Regions from separate parts of the Streptomyces sp. BI87 genome, predicted to be linked through region 1. Evidence: riboswitches for the same ligand, from Rfam matches in the RefSeq annotation. Region 1 holds a riboswitch; each other region holds the start of a gene.
The links. Region 1 has a riboswitch for cyclic di-AMP ahead of OIM89_RS02865 (LysM peptidoglycan-binding domain-containing M23 family metallopeptidase). Riboswitches for the same ligand answer to the same signal wherever they lie in the genome.
Positions count from the first base shown of each region.

Region 2: it holds a riboswitch for cyclic di-AMP, as region 1 does, so the genes downstream of both, OIM89_RS05475 (M23 family metallopeptidase) here and OIM89_RS02865 (LysM peptidoglycan-binding domain-containing M23 family metallopeptidase) in region 1, are expected to answer to the same signal.
Region 3: it holds a riboswitch for cyclic di-AMP, as region 1 does, so the genes downstream of both, OIM89_RS19160 (C40 family peptidase) here and OIM89_RS02865 (LysM peptidoglycan-binding domain-containing M23 family metallopeptidase) in region 1, are expected to answer to the same signal.
Region 4: it holds a riboswitch for cyclic di-AMP, as region 1 does, so the genes downstream of both, OIM89_RS10525 (transglycosylase family protein) here and OIM89_RS02865 (LysM peptidoglycan-binding domain-containing M23 family metallopeptidase) in region 1, are expected to answer to the same signal.

Region 1 covers NZ_CP110079.1:678,884-684,588, reverse strand. The annotation lists gene OIM89_RS02875 (TetR/AcrR family transcriptional regulator) at 1-436, opposite strand, end outside; gene OIM89_RS02870 (alpha/beta fold hydrolase) at 482-1,366, shown strand; gene OIM89_RS02865 (LysM peptidoglycan-binding domain-containing M23 family metallopeptidase) at 1,468-2,412, opposite strand; cyclic di-AMP (ydaO/yuaA leader) riboswitch at 2,414-2,593, opposite strand; gene OIM89_RS02860 (methyltransferase domain-containing protein) at 2,965-3,780, opposite strand; gene OIM89_RS02855 (bifunctional phosphatase PAP2/diacylglycerol kinase family protein) at 3,930-5,453, opposite strand; gene OIM89_RS02850 (TIGR03086 family metal-binding protein) at 5,576-5,705, shown strand, end outside.
Region 2 covers NZ_CP110079.1:1,282,066-1,287,770, forward strand. The annotation lists gene OIM89_RS05470 (GntR family transcriptional regulator) at 118-804, opposite strand; gene OIM89_RS05475 (M23 family metallopeptidase) at 1,054-1,827, opposite strand; cyclic di-AMP (ydaO/yuaA leader) riboswitch at 1,841-1,994, opposite strand; gene OIM89_RS05480 (M16 family metallopeptidase) at 2,240-3,607, opposite strand; gene OIM89_RS05485 (M16 family metallopeptidase) at 3,624-4,988, opposite strand; gene OIM89_RS05490 (DNA topoisomerase (ATP-hydrolyzing) subunit A) at 5,185-5,705, shown strand, end outside.
Region 3 covers NZ_CP110079.1:4,295,023-4,300,727, reverse strand. The annotation lists gene OIM89_RS19175 (glutaminase) at 1-211, opposite strand, end outside; gene OIM89_RS19170 (dihydrofolate reductase family protein) at 398-994, shown strand; gene pcrA (DNA helicase PcrA) at 1,023-3,545, opposite strand; cyclic di-AMP (ydaO/yuaA leader) riboswitch at 3,838-3,995, shown strand; gene OIM89_RS19160 (C40 family peptidase) at 4,003-5,184, shown strand; gene OIM89_RS19155 (DIP1984 family protein) at 5,278-5,705, shown strand, end outside.
Region 4 covers NZ_CP110079.1:2,446,641-2,452,345, forward strand. The annotation lists gene eno (phosphopyruvate hydratase) at 1-536, opposite strand, end outside; gene OIM89_RS10525 (transglycosylase family protein) at 973-1,659, opposite strand; cyclic di-AMP (ydaO/yuaA leader) riboswitch at 1,665-1,853, opposite strand; gene OIM89_RS10530 (transglycosylase family protein) at 2,018-3,046, opposite strand; gene OIM89_RS10535 (cytochrome P450 family protein) at 3,223-4,491, opposite strand; gene OIM89_RS10540 (nucleoside triphosphate pyrophosphohydrolase) at 4,525-5,517, opposite strand; gene OIM89_RS10545 (hypothetical protein) at 5,579-5,705, opposite strand, start outside.

The sequences.
Region 1 (5,705 bases):
CCTGCTGGGCCGTGCCGATCTGCCGGGCGAGGAACCCCTCCAGCAGGTCGGGCTGGGCCGTTGCCTGCTTCTCCAGTGCCGGATCGCCCAGGACCAGCGTGTAGTAGGCCGCGTAGGTGCGGGTGATGCGGCGGCTCTCGGCGTCGGTCGGCAGGATGCTGGTCAGGATCGCCGTCACGGTGGAGCGCGGTGTTGGCGGGGTGCCGGCCGCCCGGACGAACCGGTCCATCCGTGCCTGGAGCTGGGTGCCGAGGCGGGCCAGCGCGTCCAGCAGCAGGGCCTGCTTGGTCGTGAAGTAGTACTGCACCAGCCGCAGGGAGACTCCCGCCTCGGCGGCGACCGCCCGCATGCTCGCCGACTGGAGTCCCTCGGTGTCGGCGATGCGCAGCAGTGCCTCGGCGATCTGCTTCCTGCGTTCCTCGTGGTCGACCGGCATGACGCCGCCCCCTCCCCTTCCGGTTGTGGTACAGGTGTACCAAGGTTGTGGTACATCTGTACCATGAGCATGGGCGAGTTCAAGAGCGACAAGGCGGCAGAGCGGTACCGCGCGGTTCACGCGTACGTCCTCGACCAGGTCTGGCCCGGTCCGCGCACCGCCGTCGACGTGTCCACCTCCTTCGGCACCACCCGGGTCCTGCGTGTGGGCCCGGCGAGCGCCGAGCCGATCGTCCTGCTGCCCGGCGCGGGCGGCAACTCCCTGATGTGGCACGGGTACGTCGAGGCGCTGGCCGCCCACCGCACGGTGATCGCCGTCGACACGATCGGCGAGGCCGGAGCGAGCACGCAGACCGCGCCGGTCGCCGACGGGCGGGACGGCGCGGCCTGGCTGGAGGAGGTGCTCGACGGCCTGGAGGCGAGCGCGGCCCACGTGGTCGGCTGCTCCTACGGCGGCTGGCTGGCGCTGAACCACCAGATCCACCACCCCGGCCGGACCGCCACCCTGACCCTCCTCGACCCGGCCGGATTCGCCGACCCCGGCCGGCGCTTCTACGCCTGGCTGATCGCCGGCGGACTGGCCGGCCTGGCGCCGCGTGCCCTCCGTCCGCGCCTGGCCGGGCTGGTGGGCAACACCGCGATCCTGGACACGGAGCTGATGCGGCTGGGTCGCGCCGGGGTCGGGTTCCGCCGCGCGCTGCCCGCCGCCCGGGCCCTGACCGACGAGGAACTGGGCCGGCTGACCGCGCCCGCGCTCTTCCTGCTCGGTGAGCGCAGCGCCCTGCACGACGCGCGCGAGGTGGCCGCCCGGGTCGGCGCGCTGGTGGACACCGCCGAGGTGGAGATCGTGCCCGGCGCGGGCCACGCGCTGCCCACGGACCGGCCCGCCCTGGTCGCCGAACGCATCCTCAAGATGGCGGCCGGGCGGTAGGGGGTGGCGGCACGCACGCGGCCGGGGCCGGAGCCGGGCGGTGTGTGCCCGGCTCCGGCCCCGGCCGGTGGTGAGGAGAGACCCGGCGGTGCCGGGGTGCGTCAGACGGAGACGCCGTGACCGCGCAGGTAGGCCAGCGGGTCGATGTCCGAGCCGTAGCTCGGGCCGGTGCGGACCTCGAAGTGCAGGTGCGGGCCGGTGGAGTTGCCGGTCGAGCCGGAGAGGCCGATCTGCTGGCCCGGCGTGACGCTCTGGCCGGACGAGACCGAGAGCGACGACAGGTGGGCGTACTGGGAGTACTTGCCGTCGGCGTGCTTGATGACGACCTCGTTGCCGTACGAGCCGCTCCAGCCGGCGGAGACGACGGTGCCGGCGCCGATGGCCTTGACGGAGGTGCCCGAGGAGGCGGAGAAGTCGACACCGGTGTGGTAGCCGGAGGACCAGCTGCCGCCGGAGGCGCGGTACGCGGTGGAGGCGGACGCCTCGACCGGGCGGACCCAGTCGCCGGAGACGGCGGGCTGCTCGGCCTGCTCGGCCTCCGGCTTGGCCGGGGCGGCCGGCTTCGGCGCGGTCTCGGTCTTCTGCGCGGCCGAGGCGCCGGAGTCGGCCTTGGGCGCGGCCGGCTTCGGCGCGCTCTGCGGCTTGGCCGGGGCGGGCTTCGGGGCCTCGGCGGCGGTGCCGTCCACCGAGAGCTTCATGCCCGGGCGGATCAGGTTCGGGTTGGAGCCGACGACCTCACGGTTGTCCTGGTAGAGCTGCTCCCAGCCACCGTCGACGTGCTGCTCGTCGGCGATCTTGGCCAGGTAGTCACCGACGACGACCTCGTAGGTCTCGGCGTCGGCGGCGGCGTTCTTCGGCGCCTGCTGCTGAGCGGCGGCGACGGCCTGCTGGACGGCGACGGACTCCGGCGCCGACTTCTCGGCGGCCTGTGCGTGGGCGGCGCCCATCAGCGGCAGGGCCAGAGCGGCGCTGCCCGAGCCGGCTACGGCCAGCGTGCGGGCTATGCGCATGGTCCTGGTACGGCGGTGCTTCCCCTTGGCGGGCATGAAGGTTCCTCTCCGGCGCCTGCGAGGTGAGCTGTCGGGTTCGGGCTGGAGCTGCCCGGCCGCGCCGTGTGGCGCGGCTTCACCCCTAGCCGGGGCCGGTGGCGTGCGCGGCGCGCTGCTCCCGGTTCCGGCGGCTTACCTGGGTCCCCCGCTCCTGCCGTGGAAGGGTCGATGTGCGGATACCGGACGGCGGCAGGATTCGGCGGTCCATCCGGAATGACGGTGACCGTAGACGAGCCCGACTCCCGCGAACAAGCAGCGTCCGCGCCCAGGAAGTCGCTTTCTTGATCCTTTGTTCCGAGGGCGGTCACCCTCCGTAGACTCGCGATCTTTCCGGGCGTGGCGGGCGTTGTGCCCCGGCTCGCGGCGGCTGCCACGGACCGTGACGGCTATGACGCTGCTCACGGGGCAGGCACAACGGCCTCCGGCGCGGCGGCAATTGATGCATATGCAGCTTGATGCCCCATTTGTCCCCAATGTGGGGTGGTGTAGGAGCCGCATAAGGGTGACGCTCTGTCACCTCGGTCAGGTGCGGGCCCCGGTCCGCTCCGCTCAGGCGCGGCAGAGCAGCTCCCCGTGGAGCACCGCGAACCAGCCGTCGGGTGCCGTCGCCCACTGCCGCCAGGCCGCCGCGATCCGTTCCAGCTCCGCCCGGTCCGCGTACCCGAGGCCGGCCGCCCGCTCCGCGTACCCGGAGGCCGTCGTCCGGTCCGCCCACAGCCCGCCCCACCAGGCCCGTTCCTCCTCGTCGGCGTAGCACCAGGCCGAGGCGGCCGCCGTGACCTCGGTGAACCCGGCCGTCAGGGCCCACGCCCGCAGTCGCCGCCCCGCGTCCGGCTCGCCGCCGCCCGCCCGCGCCACCGACCGGTACAGCTCAAGCCACGCGTCGAGCCCCGGGTTCGCCGGGTACCAGGTCATCGCCGCGTAGTCCGCGTCCCGTACGGCGACCAGGCCGCCCGGCACGCAGACCCGGCGCATCTCGCGCAGGGCGCCCACCGGGTCGCCGAGGTGCTGGAGCACCTGGTGGGCGTGGACCACGTCGAAGGAGGCGTCGGGGAAGGGGAGTGCCTGGACGTCGCCGGTGCGGAAGGTGGTGTTGACCAGGGAGCGTCCGGCGGCGGCCGAGCGGGCCGTGTCCAGGATCTCCCCGGCGCTGTCGATCCCGGTGACGTGCCCCTGCGGGACCAGGGCGGCGAGGTCGGCGGTGATCGTTCCCGGGCCGCACCCCACGTCCAGGGCGCGGTGGTGCGGCTCCAGTGAGGGCAGGAGGTACCCGGCCGAGTTGGCTGCGGTGCGCCAGGTGTGGGAGCGCAGGACGGACTCGTGGTGGCCGTGGGTGTAGACGACGGCGGCGGGATCGGTGGGCACGGGCGGTCTCCTCGCGGCGGCGGGGTGGGCGGCGGTCCGGATGCCGGCGGCGGAGTGGCGCGACCGTTCCCGGTGTCGCGACCGTACACGCGGCGGCCCGCATGATGAGACCCCCGTCTCACCATGCGGGCCGCCGGGCTGACGCGCGATCAGAGGGTGAGCGGGCGGTACACCCGCAGCCCCTCGTGGAGCTTGTCCAGTCGCAGGTTCGGGCCCGCGTCGGTCACCTCGCCGTCGAAGGCCAGCGGCGTGCCCGGGGTGATCCCGTCGATCCGCAGCCGCTGGACCCGTACCGCCGCGTGGAAGGGCGAGCGGGTCAGCGGGCCCGCCAGGGCCGCCGCCATCAGCCGGAACCCGGGGCCGCGCCCGCCGTGCACCGCGCGGACGTCGATCAGGCCGTCGGCCAGGTCGGCCCGGCGCCCGCCGGTCAGCCCCATCCGGCGGTAGGTGCAGTTGCCCGCGAAGAGCAGCCACAGGGGGCGCCGCTCACCCTCCACCACCGCCTCCAGCGGATGGTCCCGGCGCCGTACCCGGGCCGCCGCCACCACGTCCGCGAGCCGCCCGCCGACCCGTCCCGACCAGCGCTCCCGCTCCCGGACCAGCTCCGGGTAGACCCCGAGGCTGAAAGTGTTGAGGAAGTACCCGGTCCGCTCCCCGGAACGGAAGCGGCCCACGTCGACCGCGACCGCGTCGCCCGTCTCCACCGCCCGGCACAGCTCCTTCGGGTCCTCTATCCCGAGGTCGTACGCGAAGTGGTTGAGGGTGCCGCCCGGCAGCACCGCCAGCGGCAGCCCGCGGTGCAGCGCCACCCCGGCCGCCGCGTTCACCGAGCCGTCGCCGCCGCAGATGCCGAGGGCCAGCGCGTGGCCCGCCGCCTTCTCCAGTTCCGCCACCAGCCCGTCGCCCTCGCACTCCACCACCTCGGCCTCGGGCAGCAGCTCGCGCAGCACCCGCGCCTTGTCGGGCGTACCGGCGCCCTGGTTCACCACCATGACCAGGCCGTGGCCCCGGGGCAGCGCCGGTACGTCCACCAGCGGGCGGCCGGGCGAGGGGAGCTGGTCCCGGGTCGGCACCAGGCCGCGCACGGCGAAGGCGGCGCCCGCACCCAGTGCCGCCCCGGCCAGCACGTCCCCCGGGTAGTGCGCGCCGGTGTGGACGCGGGAGACGGCGACCGCCGCCGCCAGCGGGGCCACCGCCGCGCCCAGGCCCCGGGACTCCATCGCGACCCCGGTCGCGAAGGCCGCCGCCGAGGCCGCGTGGCCCGAGGGGAACGACGAGGTGATCGGCTGCCGCTTCAGCTGCCGTATCAGCGGCACCGACTCCAGCCCCGGACGCTGCCGCCGCACCGTCCGCTTGCCGAGCGTGTTGATGGTCGCCGAGGCCAGCCCGAGCGAGGCGAGCCCCCGCACCGCCGCACGGCGGGCGCGCGGCGAACCGGTCACCGCGAGCCCCGCCGCGATCGCGCCCCAGAGCAGGCCGTGGTTGGCGCTGCGGCTCAGCTTCGGCAGCACCCGGTCGGCGCCGGGCCAGCGGCGTGCCGCGACCGCCTCGAAGACGGTGCGGTCCAGCGCGACCAGCCGGGCGGCCAGGGAAGCCGGGGGCTCCGGTGCGAACACGGCGGCCACCTCGGGGCGCAGCCGGGCGGGCAGGGAGTTCACTGGGTCAGGACGCATGCGGCACGGGTACCCCCGCGCGCCCCGCTCACCCGCGACGGCGCGCGACGGCGGGCGCGCCCGTCACCGGAACGGGCGCCCGCCCCCGGCGTACGCGCCCGCGCGGGGTGAGAATGGGCCCCATGTCCTCCGAGACGAGCACCCCCAGCCACTCCGAACTCCTCGCGGCGCACGCGGCCGCGCTGGACCTGTTCGACCGGCGGGTCCACGACATCCTCGACGACCAGTGGGACCACCCCACGCCCTGCACCG
Region 2 (5,705 bases), 600 kb from region 1:
ATCCCCCCGTGGCCCCGCACGCCGATATCACGCACCCCGGGGAGGGAATTCCTGCCGACCGGAGCAGTCGAAGACGCGCATTCAGGAATTCGCTGTCCTTTGTATACGGCGGTCGTGTTAATTCCGGACGCCCGGAACGTTGACGGCATGTTGCGAAGTCCTCACCCCGGTGGTCCGGGAGCCGAAGCGGAGGCGGTGGGCCGTTGTCGCGCGTTCGGCGTGCTGGGCGGTGAGGGTGCGGGCTCGTTCCGCGTCGCCGCGGGCCACGGCGTCGACGATGGCGCCGTGCTCGGCCCAGGACTCGGCGGGTGCGGCGGGCGGGTCGACCGCGTACATCCAGGTGACCTTCTGGCGGAGCTGGATCAGCAGGGCGGTGAGGCCGGGGCTGCCGGAGGCCTGGGCGAGGGTCTCGTGGAACCAGGCGCCGAGCGACCGCAGGTCCTCGCCCTCACCCAGCCTGGCGCGTTCCTGGCCCAGTCTGACCAGGCCCCGCAGGACCTTCAGGTGGGCCTCGGTGCGGCGGCGGGCGGCGCGGGCGGCGCCGAGGGGCTCCAGGAGCATGCGGATCTCCAGCAGGTCGGCCGCCTCCTGCTCGGTCGGCTCGGCGACGCAGGCCCCGGCGTGCCGGCGGGTGACGACGAATCCCTCGGCCTCCAGGGTGCGCAGCGCCTCGCGGACGGGGACGCGGGAGACGCCGTAGCGGCGGGCGAGCTGCTGCTCGGTGAGGCGGGAGCCGCGCTCGTGCACACCGGAGACGATGTCCTCCCTGATCGCGGTGCATACCGATTGCGCGGGAATACCCATACCCATCCTCCGCCCGTGACCCGCGAAAGCGCGGTCGTCCTGTGCTCTTCCGCGACTCTATGACAGGACGGAGTATTTTCCGACGGCGCCAGGTAATTCATGGATATCTTTTGGCCGGAAAGCGATAGCAGGGCGGGGGCGTCCGGGTATGCCGAAGGCCCCGGTCCGGTGGGGGTTCCGGGGCCGGGGCCTTCGGGGAGGGAGATGCCCGTGAGGGGCGGTCAGACGTTGCCGGTCAGGCTTTGCCGGTCAGACGTCGACGCCGTGGCCACGCAGGTAGGCGACGGGGTCCATGTCGGTGCCGTAGTCGGCGCCGGAGCGGGCCTCGAAGTGCAGGTGCGGGCCGGTGGAGTTGCCCGTGGAGCCGGAGACGGCGATCTGCTGGCCCGGGGTGACGGTCTGGCCGACCGAGACGGTGGCCGAGGCCAGGTGGCCGTACTGGGTGTAGGTGCCGTCGTGCATCTTGATGACGACCTCGTTGCCGTAGGCGCCGCCCCAGCCGGTCTCGACCACGGTGCCGGCGCCGACGGCGCGGACGGCGCTGCCGGCGGGGGCGTGGAAGTCGACGCCGGAGTGGCTGCCGGAGGACCAGAGGCTGCCGCCGGTCTGGTAGCCGGTAGAGACGTAGGAGCCCTCGACGGGGAGGACGTAGCGGTTGAGGCGCTCGCGTTCGGCGGCGCGGGCGGCGCGTACCTTCTCGGCGCGCTTCTTCTCGGCCTTGCGCTTGGCCTCGGCGGCCTGGAGGCGGGCGGCCTCGACGGCGGCCTGTTCGGCGGCGGCGTCCTCGGCGGCGAGGCGCTGGGCGGCTGCCTGGTCGTCGATCCGGTCGGCGAGGCTGTGGCCGATCACGATGGCCTCGGTGAAGCCGGTGTGCGCGGGGGCCTCGGCGGCCGCGGCCGGGGAGGCCAGGGTGGACACCACGCCGGTGGTGGTGAGGGCGGCGACGCCGGCCAGGCCGGCCCCGGTGCGGGTGGCCCGGCGGGTGGGACGCCGGTGCTTCCCGGTGGGACGGGTGAACGCCATGGAGCGGCTGGTCCTTTCCTTCCTTCTCGCCTACCGGGTTAGCTGACGGGTTCGGAGCAGGAAGGTCTCCTACGGGCCCCTCGTGGGAGGCGCCCGATTCACCCCTGGGACGGTGGGTCCCCGGTTCCCCGGGCTCGCGCCCTGCGGGGATTCGGCGATGACTGCCCGTTCGCCACGGGTGTGGCGGGTGCGTCGGCCGGACAGCCGCAGAGACGTTAATCGGCAGTTCTGTCGCGCTACAAACCGAACGCCGCTTTTGTAGCGCACACCACAGGGCAGACGGGGCGTCACTCCTGCGAAACGGACATGAGCGCAGAGGCGTGGACATGACGGAACCCCGGATACCGCTCAGGGTCTCCGGGGTTCCGTCGCCGGGCCGGACCGGTGCCGGCCCGGCCCTGCTGACGCCGCGTCAGCCGGTGACCACGCTGACCTCGCCGATGCCGAGCGCGCGCACCGGCTCGGCGATCCGGGAGGCGTCGCCGACCAGGACGGTGACCAGCCGGTCGGCCGGGAAGGCACTGACCACGGCGGCGGTCGCCTCGGTGGCGCCGGTCTCGGCCATCATGCGGTACAGCCGCGCCTGGAAGTCGTCCGGCAGGTGCTGCTCGACCTGGTCGGCGAGGGTGGAGGCGACGGCGGCGGCCGTCTCGTACTTGAGCGGTGCCACGCCGACGAGGTTCTGGACGGCGGTGTCCAGCTCGGCGTCGGTCAGCCCCTCGGCGGCGAGGGTGCGCAGCACCTTCCAGAGGTCGTCGAGGGCCGGGCCGGTGGACTCGGTGTCGACGGAGCCGCTGATGGCGAGCATCGCCGCGCCGGTCCCCTCGGGGGTGGAGCGGAGCACCTGGGCGAAGGCCCGCACGCCGTAGGTGTACCCCTTCTCCTCGCGCAGGACGCGGTCCAGACGGGAGGTCAGGGTGCCGCCGAGGCTGTACGTGCCGAGGACCTGGGCGGGCCAGACCCGGTCGTGCCGGTCGGGGCCGACGCGGCCGATGAGCAGCTGGGTCTGGACGGCGCCGGGACGGTCGACGATGACGACGCGGCCGGTGTCGTCGGCGGTGACCGGCGGCACCGGGTTGGGCTTGCCGGCGTCGCCCTGCCAGGCGCCGAGGCTGCCGGCGAGCAGGGCTGCGAGGTCGGTGCCCTCCAGGTCGCCGACGATGACGGCGGTGGCGGTGGCCGGGCGGACGTGCCGCTCGTAGAAGGCGCGGACGGCGGCCGCGTCGATCCGCTCGACGGTCTCCTCGGTGCCCTGGCGGGGCCGGGAGACGCGCGCGTCGGCCGGGAAGAGCTGACGGGACAGCTCCTTGGCGGCGCGGCGGGCCGGGTTGGCCTGCTCGTGCGGGATCTCGTCGAGGCGGTTGCGGACCAGCCGCTCGATCTCGGCCTCGGCGAAGGCGGGGGCGCGCAGCGCGTCGGCGAGCAGCCCGAGCGCCTTCTCCAGCCGGGAGACCGGGACCTCCAGGGAGAGCCGGACGCCGGGGTGGTCGGCGAAGGCGTCGAGGGTGGCGCCGCAACGCTCCAGCTCGGCGGCGAACTCCTCGGCGCTGTCCCGGTCGGTGCCCTCGCTGAAGGCCCGGGCCATGATCGTGGCCAGGCCGTCGAGGCCCTCGGGCTCGGTGTCGAGCGGGCTGTCGAGCAGCACCTCGACGGCGACGACCTGCTGGCCGGGGCGGTGGCAGGTCAGCACCGTCAGGCCGTTGTCCAGCGTGGTGCGCTCGGGGGCGGGGAAGGCCCACGGGCGGGGCGCTCCCCCGGCCGGCTGCGGGTGGAGATCCATGGCGGGGGTGATGACGTCACTCACTGGCTGCGGCCTCCTCGCCGGTCGGGGTGTCGGTCTGGTCGGCGGGGTCGGCTTCCTCGGCGGTGAGCGGCTCGTAGACGAGGACCGCGCGGTTGTCGGGGCGCAGGCGCTCGGCGGCGGCCTGGCGGACCTCGTCTGCGGTGACGTCCAGGACGCGGCCGACGGCGCTCAGGGCGAGCTGGGGGTCACCGAAGAGGACGGCGTACCGGCAGAGTTCGTCGGCGCGGCCGGCCACCGTGCCGAGCCGGTCCAGCCATTCGCGCTCCAGCTGGGCCTGGGCGCGCTCCATCTCCTCGGCGGTCGGGCCCTCGGCGGCGAAGCGGGCCAGCTCCTCGTCGACGGCGGTCTCGATGGCGGGGATCTCGACGTCCCCCGAGGCCTTGACGTCCAGCCAGCCGAGCGAGGGCGCACCGGCGAGGCGCAGCAGGCCGAAGCCGGCGGCGACGGCCGAACGGTCGCGGCGGACCAGGCGGTTGTAGAGCCGGGAGGACTCGCCGCCGCCGAGGACGGTGAGCGCCACGTCGGCGGCGTCGGCGGCGCGGGTGCCGTCCTCGGGGAGGCGGTAGGCGGCCATCAGGGCGCGCGCGGGCACCTCCTCGCGGACCACCTCGCGCAGCTCGCTGCCGATGGTGTCGGGCAGCGAGCCGTCGCGCGGCGGGCGCTTGCCCTCGTGGCCGGGGATGGAGCCGAAGTACTTCTCGATCCAGGCGAGCGTCTGCTCGGGGTCGATGTCGCCGACGACGGAGAGCACGGCGTTGTTCGGCGCGTAGTACGTGCGGAAGAACTCCCGGGCGTCCTCCAGCGTCGCCGCGTCGAGGTCGGCCATCGAACCGATCGGCGTGTGGTGGTAGGGGTGGCCCTCCGGGTAGGCGAGGGCGGTGAGCTTCTCGAAGGCGGTGCCGTAGGGCACGTTGTCGTAGCGCTGGCGGCGTTCGTTCTTGACGACGTCGCGCTGGTTCTCCATCGACTCCTCGTCCAGGGCCGTCAGGAGGGTGCCCATGCGGTCGGCCTCCAGCCAGAGGGCGAGCTCCAGCTGGTGGGCGGGCATGGTCTCGAAGTAGTTGGTCCGCTCGAAGCTGGTGGTGCCGTTGAGCGAGCCGCCGGCGCCCTGGACCAGTTCGAAGTGGCCGTTCCCCTTCACCTGGGCGGAACCCTGGAACATCAGGTGCTCGAAGAGGTGGGCGAGGCCGGTGCGGCCCTTCACCTCGTGGCGCGAGCCGACGTCGTACCAGAGGCAGACCGCGGCGACCGGGGTCAGGTGGTCCTCGGAGAGCACCACGCGCAAGCCGTTGGCCAGGCGGTGCTCGGTCGCTGTCAGGCCGCCGGAGGCGGCCCGCGCTGTGGCCGTGTCACCCATGGGCAGGTACGTCCCTTCGCTCGCGAATTCTGGAGAAGTCCTCTCCGCCTGTCACTCTATGCAACCGTGCCGACAGGGGGCGAAGTTCCCGCCGGACGGCACACGAAGGACGGGGTGCGGTCGGGGTTGTCCGCGGCGCGGTCCACAATGGTCGGCGTCATGTCCCGACCTTGTTGGTGAAGGAGCCGCAGCAGCGATGGCCCGCCGCAGCACGAAGACCCCGCCACCGGACGACTTCGAGGAGCGCATCCTCGACATCGACGTTGTCGACGAGATGCAGGGCTCCTTCCTGGAGTACGCCTACTCGGTGATCTACTCGCGTGCCCTTCCGGACGCGCGGGACGGCATGAAGCCGGTGCACCGGCGGATCGTCTACCAGATGAACGAGATGGGGCTGCGCCGCGACCGCGGCTATGTGAAGTGCGCCCGGGTGGTCGGCGAGGTGATGGGCAAGCTCCACCCGCACGGCGACGCCTCGATCTACGACGCGCTGGTGCGCATGGCGCAGCCGTTCTCCATGCGGCTGCCGCTCGTCGACGGCCACGGCAACTTCGGTTCGCTGGGCAACGACGACCCGCCGGCCGCGATGCGGTACACCGAGTGCCGGATGGCCGACGCCACCTCCCTGATGACCGAGTCGATCGACGAGAACACCGTCGACTTCTCGCCCAACTACGACGGCCAGGAGCAGGAGCCGGTGGCGCTCCCCGCCGCCTT
Region 3 (5,705 bases), 3.6 Mb from region 1:
AGGTGAAGGGTTTGGAGATCGACTGGATGGTGAAGGAGGTGCGGCTGTCGCCCGCCTCGTAGACCGTGCCGTCGACCGCCGAGACCGCGACGGCCAGTTGCTCCGCGTCGGCGGCGGCCAGCTCCGGCACGTAGTCGGCGACGGCACCCGCCCGGTCGCCCGCGCAGGTCCGGAGGACCTCGTCCAGGTACTCGGGGATCGGTGACCGCACGGCTCGCTCCTCCCGGCGGCCGCCCGGCGTGCCCCTCCGGCCGCCTCGGGACCGCGCCCGCCCAGTCTGGGCGAAGCCTGGGCGGAAAGGAGGGCGCGACGCGATGATTTCCTGCCGCCCCACGGGTCTGTCCTGCCGCACCGTGTACGGGAACGCTGTACGCGCCGACCCTGGGGAGCTTCCGCCATGCGCATCGTCATCACCGAGTTCGTCAGCCTCGACGGCGTCGTCCAGGCGCCCGGCGGCGCCGCGGAGGACACCGACGGCGGCTTCGCCCACGGCGGCTGGTCGGGCCCCTACTTCGACCCGGAGATCGTCGGCGGCGCCTGGGACTCCGTGCTGGAGCAGGCCGACGCCCTGCTCTACGGCCGCCGCACCTGGCAGGGGATGGCGGCGGCCTGGCCGCAGCAGAAGGACGACCCGTTCGCCGACCGGATGAACGCGATCCGCAAGTACGTGGTCTCCGGCACGCTCGGCGAGGCCGACCTGACCTGGAACAACAGCACGCTGCTCGCCGGGGACAAGGCGCTGGACCGCATCCGCGAGCTGCGCGCGGGCGAGGGGCGCGACCTCCTCGTGCTGGGCAGCCCCTCACTGGCCCGGACGCTCCTCGCCGAGGGGCTGGCCGACGAGCTGCAGCTGATCGTCATGCCGGTGCTGCTCGGCGGCGGCAAGTCGCTCTACCCGGCGGACGGCGGCAAGCGCCCGCTGGAGCTGGTCTCCACCACGACCAGCCCCGCCGGCGTCAACGTCTGCACGTACCGGGTCCCGCACGAGGACTGACCCGGTACGGGTCCGGGGCCAGGTCCCGCTACAGCTTCTCGACCGGCGCGTACCGCAGCAGCAGCCGCTTGGGCTTCTCGCCGCCGAAGTCGACGGTGGCCTCGGCGGCCGAGCCCGCGCCCTTGACGCCGACGACCGTGCCCAGGCCGAACTGGTCGTGGGTGACGCGGTCACCGACGGCCAGCGCGACCACCGGCTGCTCGGCGGCGCGCCGGGTGGCGAAGGCCGGGGCGCCCTTGGCGCGGGTGGAGGAGGAGAGCGAGGAGGCGACGGAACCGGCCGGGCCGCGCGGGCTCGCGGCGGCCGGGGCGCCGATGGCCCCGGTCCGCTTCCACTTCAGGTGCTGCTCGGGGATCTCCTCCAGGAAGCGGGAGGGCGGGTTGTACGAGGGCTGGCCCCAGGCGCTGCGCATGGCGGCGCGGGTGAGGTAGAGCCGCTCACGGGCGCGGGTGATGCCGACGTAGGCGAGGCGCCGCTCCTCCTCCAGCTCCTTGGTCTGGCCGAGGGCGCGCATGTGCGGGAAGACGCCGTCCTCCATGCCGGTGAGGAAGACGACGGGGAATTCGAGGCCCTTGGCGGTGTGCAGGGTCATCAGGGTGATGACGCCGGAGCCGTCCTCGTCCTCGTCGGGGATCTGGTCGGAGTCGGCGACCAGGGCGACCTGCTCCAGGAACTCGGGGAGCGTGCCCGCGCCCTCCTCCTCGCTGCGGTCCTGCTCGAACTCCAGGGCCACGGCGGCCAGTTCCTGGAGGTTCTCGATGCGAGTCTCGTCCTGCGGGTCGGTGGAGGCCTGGAGTTCGGCGAGGTAGCCGGTGCGCTCCATGACCGCCTCCAGGACGGTGGCGGGCCCGGCGCCGGACTCGACCACCGTGCGCAGCTCCTCCATCAGCGTGTTGAACCGCTTGACGGCGTTGGCCGAGCGGGCCGCCATGCCGTACGCCTCGTCGACGCGGCGCAGGGCCTGCGGGAAGCTGACCCGCTCGCGCTGCGAGAGGGCGTCGATCATCGCCTCGGCGCGGTCGCCGATGCCGCGCTTAGGGGTGTTGAGGATGCGGCGCAGGGAGACGCTGTCCTCCGGGTTGGCGAGGACACGCAGGTAGGCGAGGACGTCGCGGACCTCCTTGCGCTCGTAGAAGCGGACGCCGCCGACGACCTTGTAGGGCAGGCCGACCCGGATGAAGATCTCCTCGAAGACACGGGACTGGGCGTTGGTGCGGTAGAAGACCGCGATGTCGCCCGCCTTGGCGTCGCCCGCGTCGGTCAGCCGGTCGATCTCCTCGGCGACGAACTGGGCCTCGTCGTGCTCGGTGTCCGCGACGTACCCGGTGATGCCGGCGCCCGCCCCGGCGTCGGTCCAGAGGTTCTTCGGGCGGCGGTTCTCGTTCCGCTCGATGACGGCGTTGGCCGCGGTGAGGATGGTCTGGGTGGAGCGGTAGTTCCGTTCCAGGAGGATCGTGGTGGCGTTCGGGTAGTCCTCCTCGAACTGGAGGATGTTGCGGATCGTGGCGCCGCGGAAGGCGTAGATCGACTGATCGGCGTCGCCCACCACGCACAGCTCGGCCGGCTCGGGGGCCGGGTGGAGCGGGTCGTGGTCGGACTCGGCGCCCTCGGGGACGTCCGCCGGGCGGTCGGCCGGGGTGCCGACCAACTCCCTGACCAGGGAGTACTGGGCGTGGTTGGTGTCCTGGTACTCGTCGACCAGGACATGCCGGAAGCGGCGCCGGTAGTGGTCGGCGACGTCCGGGAACGCCTGAAGCAGGTGGACCGTGGTCATGATGATGTCGTCGAAGTCGAGCGCGTTGGCCTCGCGCAGCCGCGACTGGTACATCGTGTACGCCTGCGCCAGCGTCTTCTCGAAACCGTCGGCGGCCTGGGCGGCGAAGTCCTCGGGGTCGACCAGCTCGTTCTTGAGGTTCGAGACCTTGGCGGTGAAGGACTTCGGCGGGAAGCGCTTCGGGTCGAGGTCGAGGTCGCGGCAGACCAGGGCCATCAGCCGCTTGGAGTCGGCCGCGTCGTAGATCGAGAACGACGAGGTGAAGCCGAGGTGCTTCGACTCGCGGCGCAGGATGCGCACGCAGGCGCTGTGGAAGGTGGAGACCCACATGGCGTTGGCGCGCGGGCCGACCAGCTCCTCCACGCGCTCCTTCATCTCGCCCGCGGCCTTGTTGGTGAAGGTGATCGCGAGGATCTGGCCCGGGTGCACACCGCGCTCGCCGAGCAGGTGGGCGATGCGGTGGGTGAGCACGCGGGTCTTGCCGGAACCGGCTCCGGCGACGATGAGCAGCGGCGACCCGCTGTGGACGACGGCGGCGCGCTGCTCGTCGTTGAGCCCGTCGAGCAGGGCGGCCGGATCGACGGCGGGACGCGGGGCGCCGTCCCGGTAGTACGCGTCCCGGTCCGCGGGCGCGTCGAACTTCCCGCCGAACAGGTCGGCCGGGATCTCCTCCGGTGCCTCCTCCTCGGGCGGGGGCGGCGGCTCGTCACCGAGCCGGGCAGAGGGCGCCGAGGACTGGAGGTCGGCCAGGAAGCTGTCGTCAAAGAGGCTGCTCATCGCCTACCGAGTCTAGGCCGCCGCGCCGACAACCGGGCCGCCCTTCCGGCGACCGGAGCCCTGACCTCGGGGGACGTGACGTACCGGACACGGGGGACGCACGCGGGGACGTACGAGGGAGCGTGCGCCAGGTCACACGAACCGCCGCCCGGAGCTGCTTTTCGACCGTTCACCGACAAGATAACGAAAATGTATCGGGCATATCGCTCACCAACCTTCACAGGCACCACACGAGTTGGCTAGCGTGCTCGCCGGGTCGGTTCGTCCCCCGCCGGCGACTCGCGCCGGAGCGCACCGCCCCCTGCCGAATCCGGTCCGCCCCCACGGGCCCCGGAGCCGGGGACCCACCGCGCACCACCGGGGTGAATCGGTTCTGATCCGAACCGTAGGGCAGCCTTCCGTACGCCCGAACCCGACAGCTAACCCGGCAGGCGGTCCACGGAAGGAGTCGCACGCCTTGGCGTCGCATCGCAAGCCTCGTGCCCCGCGCCACCGCACCGCCGGTGCCCTCGGCCTCACCACCGCCGCCCTGACCTCGGTGGCCCTGCTCTCCCAGACCGCGCAGGCGGCCCCGCAGCGTCCGGCGGCCAAGCCCTCCCTGGAGGAGGTGCAGAAGAAGGTGGACCGGCTCTACCGCGAGGCGGGCACGGCGACCCAGAAGTACAACGCGGCCCAGGAGCGGACCAGGACCCAGCGCGCCAAGGTCGACAAGCTGCTGGACGGGGTCGCCAAGCGGGCCGACAAGCTGAACGCCGCCCGGGGCGAGCTGGGCGCCTTCGCCGCCGCCCAGTACCGCAGCGGCGGCGTCTCCGAGACCGCCACCCTGCTGCTCGCCGACGACCCGCAGAGCTGGTTCGACCAGAACCAGCTGATGAACCGCCTCACCCAGCGCCAGAAGGCGGTCATCGACGACTACCAGACCCAGCAGGCCGAGGCGGGCCGCGAGCGCGCCAGGGCCGCACGCCAGCTGGAGAGCCTCACCGAGTCGCAGCGCGCCCTCAAGGACAGCAAGCGCGAGGTGCAGGGCAAGCTCACCGAGGCCCGCACCCTGCTCTCCGAGCTGACCGCCGAGGAGAAGGAGCGGCTGGCCGAGATCGAGCGGAAGAAGCAGGCCGAGGCGGAGCGGAAGGCGAAGGAGCGCGCCGAGAAGGAGGAGGCGGAGCGCAAGGCCCGCGAGGCGGCCGAGGAGAAGGAGCGCGAGGAGTCCGGCTCGGGCTCCGGCCCGGGCTCCGGTTCCGGCACGGGCACCGGCTCCGGCGGCGGCTCCACGGCCCCCGACTCCTCGTACGCGGCCAAGGCCGAGAAGGTCATCGCCTTCGCCCGCGCCCAGATGGGCAAGCCGTACGTCTGGGGCGCGGCCGGGCCCGACTCCTTCGACTGCTCCGGCCTCACCCAGGCCGCCTGGAGGACCGCCGGCATCTCGCTGCCCCGCACCACCTGGGACCAGGTCGGCGTCGGCCAGAAGGTCTCCGTGGACTCCGCCCAACCCGGTGACCTGGTCTTCTTCTACGACGACATCAGCCACGTCGGCATCTACATCGGCGGCGGCGAGATGATCCACGCCCCGAAGCCCGGGGCGAACGTCCGGGTCGAGTCGATCTACTACATGCCGATCCACAGCGTGGTGCGGCCGGCCTGACCGGCGGAAATTCCGTGGCGACCGCGAGCACGGCCGTCCTACTGTCGGACCGGTCCGCGGCGTCCGTCGCGGCCGACACGGGAGGGGGGGCCGGTGAAGCTCGCGGAGGCACTGGCGGAACGGGCGGCGGCGGTCCGGCGCGTGGAGCAGCTGCGTTCACGCGTCGAGGCGAGCGCGCGCTACCAGGAGGGGGAGACCCCGGCCGAGGACGCGGCGCGGCTGCTCGCCGAGGCCGACGAGGTGCTGGACACCCTGGAGGCGCTGATCCGGCGTATCAACCGGACCAACGCCACCGTGGAGCTGGGCCCGGACGGCACCCTCACCGACGCGCTGGCCCGCCGGGACGTGCTGCGGCTGCGCCACGCCACGCTCACGGCGGCGGCCGACGCGGCCGCGGGCAGTGGTGGCCGGGGCGGGTACGGGCGGCAGCTGCGGTCCGAGCTGCTCATGCTCTCGGCCCTGCCCGTGGCCGAGCTGCGGGAGCGGGCCGACCTCGTCGCCCGGGACCTGCGGCAGCTGGA
Region 4 (5,705 bases), 1.8 Mb from region 1:
TCGGAGAAGGACTCCGCGCCGATCGGGGCGATCATGAACTCCTGGATGTCCACGTTGGAGTCGGCGTGCGAGCCGCCGTTCAGGATGTTCATCATCGGCACCGGGAGCAGGTGCGCGTTGGGGCCGCCGAGGTAGCGGAAGAGCGGCAGGTCGCTGGCCTCGGAGGCGGCGTGGGCGACGGCGAGGGAGACGCCGAGGATGGCGTTGGCGCCGAGCGAGCCCTTGTTGTCGGTGGCGTCCAGGTCGAACATGGCCTGGTCGATCAGGCGCTGCTCGGTGGCGTCGTAGCCGACGAGCTCCGGGCCGATCTGCTCGATGACGGCGAGGACGGCCTTCTCGACACCCTTGCCCTGGTAACGGTTGGGGTCACCGTCACGCAGTTCGATGGCCTCGAAGGCGCCCGTGGAGGCGCCGGACGGCACGGCGGCGCGGCCGGTGCTGCCGTCGTCGAGGCCGACCTCGACCTCGACCGTGGGGTTGCCTCGGGAGTCCAGGATTTCCCGGGCTACGACGACGTCGATGGACGGCACGAGCATCTCCTTCTGGGATGTGACGCGGGTCGGCCTTCGGTCGGCCGTTCGCTCCAGAGCCTAACCGGCGGCCGACCCCATCCTGGCGTCGCGCCCGGACGCTGGGACGAAAAGAGGCCCGTACGGGGCGAAACCGTACGCAACCGCCGATTTCTACTCACCGGTAACGACCGCCCGGCGGCGACAGGGAGGAAGCCGACAGGGAGGGAAAGGGGAAGCCCCGTCCCGATGCGCTGGGGGGGAGTCACGCATCGGGGCGGGGCTGTCCAGGGGGGCGGGGTCGGGCCGTGGGGAGCCTGTCCACCCCGCCACACCGGCGGCTTCGCGAGCCGAAGGGGCGCGTCGTTGCCGCGACGCCGTCGCGCGCAGGCCGCGAAGCGGTTGAGCACGTCGGGTGGCCCGACAACGACGCCGGCGCCCCGGAGGCGAGCGAAGCTCGCAATCAGGAGAGGTGGAGCTGCTGGCCCGGGAAGATCAGGTCGGCGTTCTCGACGATGTCCTTGTTCAGCTCGAAGAGCTTCTTCCAGCCGCCCTCGACGTTCTCGGCCTTGGCGATCTGGCTGAGGGTGTCGCCCTTGGCGACCTTGTACTCGCCGTCACCCTTGGCGACCTCCTCGCCGGTGGGGGTCTCGACGGTCTCCTCGGCCGGGGCGGTCCGCTGCTCGCTGCGGTCGGCGCGCGGCTCGGGACGCTCGGGGGCGGCCTGCGGGGCGGGCTGCTCGGCCGGCTTCTCGGCCTCGGCGCCGCCACCGTTGTACGCGGCGTTGCTCAGGCCGGTGCCGCAGTTCGGCCAGGCACCCTTGCCCTGGCCGGCCAGGACCTTCTCGGCCACGGCTATCTGCTGCTCCTTGGTGGCCTGGTCGGCGCTGGAGGCGTAGGCGGTGCCACCGAAGGCGGCCCAGGTGGACGGCGTGAACTGGAGGCCGCCGTAGAAGCCGTTGCCGGTGTTGATGGACCAGTTGCCACCCGACTCGCACTGGGCGACGGCGTCCCACTCGGAAGCGGTGGCGGCGGAGGCGGAGCCGGTCGCGACGAGCGGCGCGGCGACGGCGACACCGGCGACACCGGCGAGCGACAGGATGCGGGTGACCTTGGAGGGACGGCGGTGCTTGGCCTTGTTGGTCAGCATGAAAGGAATCTCCTCACCGACGCCTACGAGGTGAGCTGTCGGGTTCGGGCCGGTTGAGTGCCCGGCCGCGCGTTCCCGTCCGGAACGCGCGGCTTCACCCCGAGCCGCTCCGGCGCCCGCCCCGTCGTGGGACGAACGGCCGGTGCGGCGGCAAACCTTGGGTCCCCCGCTCCTGTCTACGGCGCTTGCGCGACGACTGTCCCGGACGGCCGTCGACAGGATTCGGCGTAACGACCGCTGGGGCCCGCCAATGGCGAGCGGCCTAGACCGTAAGCACGGCCGGCGGCAGATTCCAAAGACGATCAGGGGGTCTGAGATCCATGTCTCACTTCCCCCGATCCGGACATTCCCGCCCGAACTAGCGCCCGATTCGGTCCTTTTCAGCCTTCGGGTCCGATCCGAGATCAAGGGCCTGACCGGGCAGGATGTGGTCCGCGTCGTCCCCGACGATCCCCTTGTTCGCCTCGTACAGCGCGGGCCACCCGCCGTCCACCTCGTGGAGCCAGGCGATGACCGAGAGACTGTCGCCCTCCTTGACGGTGTACGCGCCGGAGGCGTCGGGCGCGTCGCCGCGGTCACCCCGCGAGGCGTGCCGCCCGGAGCCCTCGCGGCTCTCGCCGGAGCCCGACTCGGCCGCGGTGCCGCCGCGGTGGCGTCCGCCGCCGGAGTCCTCGTCCTCACCCGGGGTCGCGGAGGGCGCGCCCGAGGGGGCCTCGGGGATCTCCGTGGTCTCCTCGTCCGGGGTCGCGGACGGGTAGCCGTCGGGGATGGAGGTCGGGTCGGTGGAGGGGGCGGCCGAGGTGGTGTCACCCTTCTCCCCCTTCTCCTTCTTCTCCCCCTTGCCCTTCTCGTCCTTGTTGTCCCGGTCTCCCTTGTTGTCCTTGTCGGGCGCCTTGCCGTCCTCGTCCTCGGCCTCACCCTTGCCCTTGCCCTGGTCGGCGGGCGAGGCCGGGGAGGCGGAGGGGGTGCCGGTGTCGCTGGGGACGCCCGGGTTCACGTCGGCGGACTCGCCGCCCTGCTTCAGCCCGATCGCGGGGGCGCAGGTGGCCCAGGCGGCGGTGCCCTCGGCGTCGAGGATGCGCTCGGCCACCACGATCTGCTGGGAGCGGCTGGCGAGGTCGGCGGAGGGCGCGTAGCTGAGGCCGCCGTGGCGCTCCCAGAGTTCCTGGGTGACCTGGAGGCCGCCGTAGTAGCCGTTGCCGGCGTTGGTGCTCCAGGCACCGCCGCTCTCGCACTCGGCCAGCCGGTCCCACGTGGCGGTGTCGGCCGCGCTGGCCGATCCGGCGCCGAGCAGGGGGATGGCGATGGCCGAACCGGTCACCCCGGCCGCGACGACGAAGGCCGGAGCCTGTCGGGGGCGTCGGTGACGTCCGTTCCCGGAGAGCATGCGGTTGCCTTTCGCGTGACGACTGCTGACCGGCGCCCGCTCGGTGGCGGCGGGGCTTCCGGTTGGCGCTGAAGGTAGCGGCTGTCGAACGTTCGTCACAAGTCGATGCAGCGGAGATCACGTCAACATCACATTATTGACGTGTCGTCAGTTCCGGTGAACGAAAAGGGTGGCCGTCACACCTTCTTCGCGCCCCCGGCCCGCTCCGGTGTGAACTCCACCGGCAGGGTGCGCAGTCCGCGCATGATGAGTCCGCCGCGCCAGCGCAGGTCGTCGGGTGCGGCGCCGAGCCGCAGGTCCGGAAGGCGGGTCAGCAGGGTGGCGAGGGCCGCCTTTCCCTCCAGCCGGGCCAGCGGGGCGCCGATGCAGTAGTGGATGCCGTGGCCGTAGCCGAGGTGCTGGTTGTCGGTGCGGGCGAGGTCGAGGCGGTCGGGGCAGGCGAAGCGTTCGGGGTCGCGGTCGGCGGCGGCGAGCACGACCAGGACCGGGTCCCCGGCGGCGATGCCGGCCCCGCCGATCCGCAGCGGCTCGGTGGCGTACCGCCAGGTGGCCATCTCCACCGGGCCGTCGTACCGCAGGAGTTCCTCGATGCCGGTGTCGAGCAGCGCCTCGTCGCCGTCGGCCAGGGCCTGCTGGAGGCGGGCGCGTTCGGCGGGGTTGCGGAGCAGCGCGTAGGTGCCGTTGCCGATCAGGTTCACGGTCGTCTCGAAGCCGGCGAAGAGGAGGACGAAGCACATGGCGGCGGCCTCCTCCTCGGTGAGGTGCTCGCCGTGGTCGCTGGCGCGGATCAGGCCGGAGATGAGGTCGTCGCCGAGGTCGGCGCGTTTGCGGTGGATCAGCTCGGCGAGGTAGTTGCGCATCTTCTTCACCGAGCGGGCGACGCCGCCGCGCGGTCCGCCGCCGTGCCGGATCATCATCCCGGCCCAGTCGCGGAAGTCGTCCTGGTCCTCGCGCGGGACGCCGAGCAGGTCGCAGATGGCGTAAATGGGCAGCGGGAAGGCGAACTCGTGGATGAGGTCGGCCTCGCCGCGCCCGGCGAAGCCGTCGATGAGCCCGTCGGTCAGCTCCTGCACGCGGGGCGCGAACTGGGCGACGCGGCGCGGGGTGAACGCCTTCGAGACCAGGCGGCGCAGCCGGGTGTGGTCCGGCGGGTCGATGTTGAGCAGGTGCGTCATCAGCCCGGCGCTGCGCTCGCCGGGGATGCCGGTACGGCTGCGCCCGGCCTCGTCGGCGGCGTGGTGCACCGGGTTCTTGCTGAGCCGGGGGTCGGCGAGGGTCTGCCGGGCGTCCGCGTACCGCGTGACCAGCCACGCCTCCACGCCGCTGGGCAGCCGGGTCTTGTGGACCGGCTCGTGGGTGCGCAGCCAGGCGTAGGCGGGGTACGGGTCGGCGGCGAACTCCCAGCCGAAGAGTGCGGGACGCCCGGCTGCCTGGGTTTCGCTCATGGTCCGACCGTATCGGGGGCCGGGTGGCGGGGCTCAGTGGCCCTCGGCGGCCCGGATGGCCTCGCGATAACGGCGGGCGCTCTCGCGCAGGGCGGCCTCGGGATCGGTGCCCTGCCGCTCGGCCTCGACGGCGAGGGCGAGCAGGGCGGGGCCGGGGCCGGGGCCCTCGGGGAGCGGAACGTGCAGTTCGGCGCCACGGGCACGGGAGGCGAGCTTGGCGGCGAGGGCGAGGGCGGGCTGGGCGACGGGCACGCCGTCGGTGACCGAGGTGCGCTCCTTCTCCTCCCCCTTCACCCGCAGCCACTGGGCGCGGACCTCCTCGGGGGTCTCGGCGACGGCGTCCCCGAAGACGTGCGGGTGGCGGCGGACCAGCTTGTCGATGAGGGTGGCGGCCACGTCGTCGATGGAGAAGGGCCCGCCGTCCTCCTCTTCCTCGTCCCCGGTGGCAGGCCGGCCGTCCTCGGCGATGCGGGCGTGGAAGACGACCTGGAGCAGCACGTCGCCCAGTTCCTCCCGCAGCGCGTCGCGGTCGCCCTCCTCGATGGCCTCGATGAGTTCGAAGGCCTCCTCCATGGCGTACTTGGCGAGCCCCTCGTGGGTCTGCCGGGCCGACCAGGGGCACTCCTCACGGATGCGGTCCATGACCTGGACGAGGTCGATGAGGCGGGCGCCGGGCAGGTCGTAGGCGCCGGGGAGGAGTTCCAGGTCGGGCATGGCGACGCGGCCGGAGCCGGCGAGGCGGGAGAGGGCGTCGGTCAGGCGCCGGTCGCCCTCGCCGGACTGGACGAGGACGGCGGTGCGCCCGCCCGCGAGGAAGTCGACCAGGTCGGCCGCGTCCGGGGTGGCCGCGACCTCGACCTCGACGCCCGCCTCCCGCAGGTAGGGCAGCTGCGGGTGGGCCGGGTCGGCGCAGAGCACCCGGTCGGCCTGGTGCAGGGCCTGCCAGGCGGGCCAGGAGAGCTGGCCGGGGGCGACCCGGTGGCTGGTGGTGAGCAGGACGAGGCGGCCGGGGCTGGGTGCGTTCACGCCTCGAACGTAACGCACCCGGGGTCCCGGCCGCCGGGCCCGGTGGGGCGGTCGGCGCCGGTCAGAGCGCCGGGAGGCCCTCGCTCTGGGTCTCGGAGCGGGCCTGGGCCTTCTCCTCGCCGAGGCGGCGCGGGTCGGAGCTGAGCCAGGGGTCGGAGCCGGTGACCATGAGGAGCTGTTCGCCGTCC